DNA from 2 places in the Micromonospora sp. NPDC051924 genome. Region 1 is predicted to be linked to the other one. Evidence: riboswitches for the same ligand, from Rfam matches in the RefSeq annotation. Region 1 holds a riboswitch; the other holds the start of a gene.
The links. Region 1 has a riboswitch for ZMP and ZTP ahead of ACZ6S5_RS17840 (metallophosphoesterase). Riboswitches for the same ligand answer to the same signal wherever they lie in the genome.
Positions count from the first base shown of each region.

Region 2: it holds a riboswitch for ZMP and ZTP, as region 1 does, so the genes downstream of both, ACZ6S5_RS23950 (glycine hydroxymethyltransferase) here and ACZ6S5_RS17840 (metallophosphoesterase) in region 1, are expected to answer to the same signal.

Region 1 covers NZ_JBVJJA010000020.1:70,655-73,855, reverse strand. Annotated here, with positions in the region: gene ACZ6S5_RS17855 (VOC family protein) at 1-300, shown strand, start outside; gene ACZ6S5_RS17850 (VOC family protein) at 371-742, opposite strand; gene ACZ6S5_RS17845 (Rv0361 family membrane protein) at 876-1,334, shown strand; ZMP/ZTP riboswitch at 1,374-1,450, shown strand; gene ACZ6S5_RS17840 (metallophosphoesterase) at 1,471-2,355, shown strand; gene ACZ6S5_RS17835 (thymidine kinase) at 2,358-3,077, opposite strand; gene ACZ6S5_RS17830 (MFS transporter) at 3,158-3,201, opposite strand, start outside.
Region 2 covers NZ_JBVJJA010000033.1:13,841-17,041, reverse strand. Annotated here, with positions in the region: gene ACZ6S5_RS23960 (S8 family peptidase) at 1-1,183, shown strand, start outside; gene ACZ6S5_RS23955 (hemerythrin domain-containing protein) at 1,296-1,796, shown strand; ZMP/ZTP riboswitch at 1,874-1,963, shown strand; gene ACZ6S5_RS23950 (glycine hydroxymethyltransferase) at 1,982-3,201, shown strand, end outside.

The sequences.
Region 1 (3,201 bases):
GTAGAGGGGACGCCCGCGTACGTCGAGTTCCGCGTCGGCGACCACCAGCACGAGCTGGGCATCATCGACCGCCGGTTCGCCCCGCGTCCCCGGCCGCAGGAGGCCGGTGGCGCGGTGGTCTACTGGCACGTCGACGACGTCGAGGTCGCCTTCGCCCGGCTGCTGGAGCTGGGCGCCACGGCGTACGAGAAGCCGGTCGAGCGGGGGCCGGGGTTCGTGACCGCCTCGGTGGTCGACCCGTTCGGCAATCTCCTCGGCGTCATGTACAACCAGCACTACCTGCGGATGGCGGCCCGGTGACGGCGTGACCGGACGAACCGGCGCAGGCCGGCTCGTCGGGCGGGCGACCACCCGACGAGCCGCCCCACCGTCAGCCCTGCGGACGCGGGCAGAGGCAGAAGGGCTGCCCGACGGGGTCGAGCAGCACCGTCCACCGCTCGCCGCCCGGCTGGAACTCCGGCCGGCTGGCACCGGCCGCCACGAACTCCTTCTCGGCGACGGTCACGTCGTCGACGTACAGGTCGAGGTGGTAGCGCTTCCCGGCGGTCTCGTCCGGCCAGGCCGGCGGGGTGTAGCCGGGCACCAGGCCGAAGCCGATCGAGACCCCGTCCTTGCTGATCATCGCGTACTCGGCCTGGCTGTGGGTGACCTCCCAGCCGAGGGCGCGGGAGTAGAAGCCGGCGTGGGCGACCGGGTCGGAGCTGTCGAGGTTGACCATCGCGAGGTCGGCGTGCACTGTCATGCCACCCATCCTGGCGACGGAAGCTGACACCTTCTGGCAGGTACCTCCGGCGGATTTCGGCCCGCAGCCGGCCGTGGCGACAGCGGCTCAACTTCCTGCGGGCGCCCGCCGCTGTCTCTACGGTCGGTAGGTGATGGGCAGGGAGCAGGGGTGGACCAGGCCGGCCCGGCGGCGCCGGCCGGTCCGCGCGGGCGTGCTCGTCGGCGGCCTCGGGCTCGGCATGTGCCTGGTCGGGGTGGCCGGCCTCGCGGTCTGGAACGTGCAGGTGGTGCTGCAGGCCAACGGCCCGGTCCGGGAGACCGCCGACACGTTCTTCCGGCAGGTCGCCGCCGGCGACACCGACCAGGCGTACGAGAAGCTCTGCCGGACCGCGCGCGGCAAGTGGAGCCAGGTCGGCTTCGGCAGCTGGGTGCGCACCCCGCCGCAGGTCAGCGGCTACGAGATCGTGGACGTGTCGGTGGCCACCCGGAGCGGCCGGCCGCGCGCCACGGTGAAGGTGCGGCTGACCCGCGAGGGCGGCGCCAGCGAGGAGCGGGACCTGCCCGTGGTGCAGGAGGACGGCAAGTGGCGGGTGTGCGGGGACCCGTTCTGACCCGTCGGGGGCAGCGCGCCCGCCCGCTCGTCTCCTAGGCTGTCGGTACACGACTGGCGCGGGTGGGCGACCACCGGGGAGTGAGGTCGGGGGCGTCGACCGCCTGGGTGCCCTCATCGAGGAGATGAGGAGCCGCATGAGTTCCCCCGTACGCCACCGGATCCTGCACCTGTCCGACACCCACGTCGGCGCGAACGGCTTCGACGAGGACGGCGTGGACGCCCGCGCCGCCCTGGCCGGCATCCTCCACGACGTGCGGCACGTGCCGGACCTCGACCTGGTGGTGGTCAGCGGCGACGTCGCCGACGACGGCTCGGTCGCCGGCTGCGCCGCGGTACGGGAGGCGGTCGGCCGGTTCGCCGCCGAGCGGGGCGTACCGCACGTGTACTGCACCGGCAACCACGACCGCCGGGACTCCTTCGCCGCCGTGCTGGGCACCGGCCACCTGGCCGCCGACGGCACCGACGTCGGTGAGCCGGCCGACCCGGCGGGCGAGCACCGGGCGGCCGTCAGCGTGGTACGCGGGCTGCGCGTGGTGACGCTCGACAGTCTCGTGCCGGGGGCGGTGCACGGCCTGCTCGATGACCGGCAGCTGCGCTGGCTGCGCACGCTGCTGTCCCGCCCGGCCGAGGCCGGCACGGTGATCGTGCTGCACCACCCGCCGATCGCGCTGCCCTCGTCGCCGCTGATGGCCTCGGTCAACCTGCGTGATGCCGCGCGGCTCGCCGACGCCGTGGCGGGCACCGACGTGCGGGCGATCCTCTGCGGCCACTACCACCTGCAGCTGTCCGGCTCGCTGGCCGGGGTGCCGGTGTGGGTCACCCCCGGCGTGGTGACCCGCATCGACCTGACCGCGCCACCGGCGTGGGAGCGGGCGGTGACGGGCGCCGGCGCGAGCGTGGTCGACCTGGGTGGCCCGGGGTCGCCGATGTTCCACACCCTGCACGCCCGGGATCCGCGGGCGGGCCGGCAGGTCTACCTGGTCGATGCCGTCTCGGGGGTGGACGTGCCGGCGCAGTGAGCTCAGCCGCGCGGGCCGAGGTCGCCGGAGCGGTAGTGCCGGCGGCAGAGCACCCGGTAGCGCACGTCGGCGGTGTCCACGGTGTCCCCGATGACGACCTGCTCACCCTCGCGGACCACCCGACCGTCGACGACCCGGGCGTTGAGCAGCCCTTCCCGGCCGCACCAGCAGAGCACCTCGACCTGGATGCGGGCCACCTCGTCGGCGAGTTCGAACAGCCGCTGCGCGGCCGGGAACAGGCAGGAGCGGAAGTCGGTGGCCAGGCCGAAGGCGTACACGTCGACGTCGTAGTTGTCGACCAGTTCGGCCATCTGCTCGACGTGCTCCAGGTTGTAGAAGGACGCCTCGTCGCAGATCAGGTAGTCGACGCGTACCCCTTCGGCCCAGGCGTCGCGGACCAGGTCGCGCAGGTCCAGCGCGTCGGTGACCTCGATGGCCGAGTGGGCCAGCCCGATGCGGGTGGTTACCTGCGGGCCGAGCGAGCGGTCGATGCGGGTGGTGACCAGGCCGCGGCGGCCCTGCCGGGCGTGGTTGTAGTTCATCTGCAGGGCCATGGTGGACTTGCCGCAGTCCATCGGCCCCCAGAAGAACTTCAGCGCGGCGGCGTGCAGCGGCCGACCGTCGACGGCGCGGGCGGCGGCACAGCCACCGGGGCGGTCGTCCCCGGGCCCCGGGAGGGGTCGGGCCAGGCAGATCGGGGCGGCAGCGGCGTCGTCGGTCACGTCGGGGCAGCCTAGCCCATCGACACCGGAGGATCGGTCCGCGCGCGGCCCTCCATGATCGGACCGCGCGCGGACCAGCCCTACAGCACCCGGGGCGGGGTGTTGCCGGCGGCGACGATGGCCT
Region 2 (3,201 bases), on a different contig from region 1:
CACCGCCCTCGACGAGGGCGAGACCGTGGAGGTCTCCGCGGCCGACGTCGCCAACGCCACCGGCGACCCGGCCATGGAGCCGCTCTACGGGCAGCAGTGGGACATGAACATGATCCGCCTGCCGCAGGCCCACGCGGTGACCACCGGCAGCTCGAACGTCGTCGTCGGCGTGCTGGACAGCGGTATCTCCAGCAGCCACCCGGACCTGGCGACCCAGATCGCCAAGGACAAGAGCACCTCCTGCCTGGGCGGTGTCGTCGACACCACCGAGGCGGCGTGGAACCCGACCACCAGCGACCACGGCACCCACGTGGCCGGCACCATCGCCGCCGCCGTCAACGGCGTCGGCGTGACCGGCATCGCGCCGGGCGTCAAGGTCGCCGCCGTCAAGGTGGTCAACGACGACGGCTACATCTACCCGGAGGCTGCGGTCTGCGGGTTCATGTGGGCCGCCACCCACGGGATGCAGCTGACCAACAACAGCTACTACATCGACCCGTGGGAGCTGAACTGCCGCAACGACGCGCGCCAGCGTCCGGTGTGGCAGGCCGTGCAGCGGGCCATCCGCTTCTCGCAGTCCAAGGGCGTGCTCAACGTGGCGTCCGCGGGCAACTCCAACTACGACCTGGCCCACAAGATCTCCGACTACGGCAGCCCGGACGACGGGACGCCGGAGGCGCGCGAGAACCTGACCAGCGCCTGCATGGACCTCCCTGCGGAGGCTCCGGGCGTGGTGACCGTCTCCGCGGTCGGGCCGACCGGCGCGAAGAGCTACTACTCCTCGTACGGTCTGGGCGTGGTGGACGTGACGGCGCCGGGTGGCGACACCCGGTACCGGACCCAGGGTGTGCGCTCGACCCTCACCGACGCCATCCTGTCGACGACCTTCAACACCGCCACCAAGACCAACGGGTGGGGTTACAAGCAGGGCACCTCGATGTCTGGCCCGCACGCCACCGGCGTCGCGGCGCTGGCGCTGTCCGCGCACCCCGGGCTGACCCCGGGCGCGCTGGCGGCGTTCCTGGAGGGTACGTCGGTGGCGCAGTCCTGCCCGGAGGGCGTCTACAACCCGGTGCCGCTGATCTCGTCGGGCCCGCACGCGTACGACGCGACCTGCTCCGGCGGCGCGCGTAACTCGTTCTACGGCGCCGGCATGGTCGACGCGTACAACGTGGTGAGGTAGGCGGTAGCGAAACCCTGGTGGGGCCCGGCGACACGTCGCCGGGCCCCATCCGTTTCGCCGCTCATCGCTCGGGTAGTGGATCACCGTCGACAGCCCGTACGAGGAGGTGCCGGTGTCCACCGACGCGATCGTCCTGCTCAAAGAGGACCACAAGGAGATGCGCCGCCTGTTCCGCGAGTTCGAGAAGGCGGAGGACGGCCCGGCCGCCCGCCGGCAGGAACTGGTGAACGAGATCCTGGCCGCCCTCACCGTGCACACGTACCTCGAGAACGAGGTGATGTACCCGGAGATCCGCCGGCTCCTGCCCGACCTGGAGGACGACATCCTCGAGTCGTACGAGGAGCACCACGTGGCGGACCTGCTCTGCGCCGAACTCGCCGGCCTGGACGCCACCGACGAGCGGTTCGTCGCCAAGACCACGGTGCTGATCGAGAACGTCGAGCATCACGTCGAGGAGGAGGAGCAGGAGTGGTTCCCGAAGGTCCGCGAGGCGCTCGGCCGTAACCAGCTCCAGGAGATCGGCGAGCGGATGATCGCCCTGCGCCCCGACGCCCCGCGCAGCCCCGAGGACCCGAAGGCGCGCAGGAGCGCCCGCGACGCCGCCACCGCCTGACCTCCACCCCCTGACGGGCCCGACCTGCGCGGTCGGGCCCGTCACGTGTCGCCCGCCGGGATGTACCCGGTAGGATCGGCGCGGGCCGTGACTGGCGCGTGGGGATGGAGCACCATCGGGAAGCGGTCCCGTCGCAAGGACGCACGCCGAGCGCCTGGGCCTTCCGCACGTCATCAGGAGGTCGCATGTCGCCGAACGCCGAGTCCACCGCCTTCCGCAGCGCGCTGGAGGTGATCCGCGCCGTCGAGCCGCGGGTGGCGGACGCCATCGGGCAGGAGCTGGCCGACCAGCGCGAGTCGCTCAAGCTCATCGCCAGCGAGAACTACGCCTCCCCCGCGACCCTGCTGGCCATGGGCAACTGGTTCAGCGACAAGTACGCGGAGGGCACCGTCGGCCGCCGGTTCTACGCCGGCTGCCAGAACGTCGACACCGTCGAGGCGCTCGCCGCCGAGCACGCGAAGGAGCTGTTCGGCGCCGCCCACGCGTACGTGCAGCCGCACTCGGGCATCGACGCCAACCTGGTCGCCTTCTGGGCGGTCCTGGCCGACCGGATCGAGTCGCCGGCCCTGAAGAAGGCCCAGGTACGGCAGGTCAACGAGCTCACCGAGGCAGACTGGTTCGCGCTCCGCCGCGAGCTGGGCAACCAGCGGATGCTGGGCATGTCGCTGGACGCCGGCGGCCACCTCACCCACGGCTTCCGCCCGAACATCTCCGGCAAGATGTTCGACCAGCGCAGCTACGGCACCGACCCGGCCACCGGCCTGATCGACTACGACAAGGTCGCCGAGGCGGCCCGCGAGTTCAAGCCGCTGATCCTGGTCGCCGGCTACTCGGCGTACCCCCGTAAGGTCAACTTCCGGATCATGCGGGAGATCGCCGACTCGGTCGGCGCCACCTTCATGGTCGACATGGCGCACTTCGCCGGCCTGGTCGCGGGCAAGGTCTTCACCGGCGACTTCGACCCGGTGCCGCACGCGCACATCGTCACCACCACCACCCACAAGTCGCTGCGCGGCCCGCGCGGCGGCCTCGTGCTCTGCGGCCCGGAGCTGGCCGACCAGGTCGACCGGGGCTGCCCGATGGTGCTCGGCGGCCCGCTGCCGCATGTGATGGCCGCCAAGGCGGTGGCCCTGGCCGAGGCGCGCCGCCCCGACTTCGCCGACTACGCGCAGCGCATCGTCGCCAACGCCCAGGCGCTCGCCGAGGGGCTGCTGCGCCGGGGCGCGAAGCTGGTCACCGGCGGCACCGACAACCACCTGGTGCTGATCGACGTCTCCGGGTACGGCCTGACCGGCCGGCAGGCCGAACAGGCGCTGCTCGACTCGGGCATCGTGACCAACCGCAACGCGGTGCCGCAGGACCCGAACGGCGCCTGGTACACCTCCGGCATCCGGATCGGCACCCC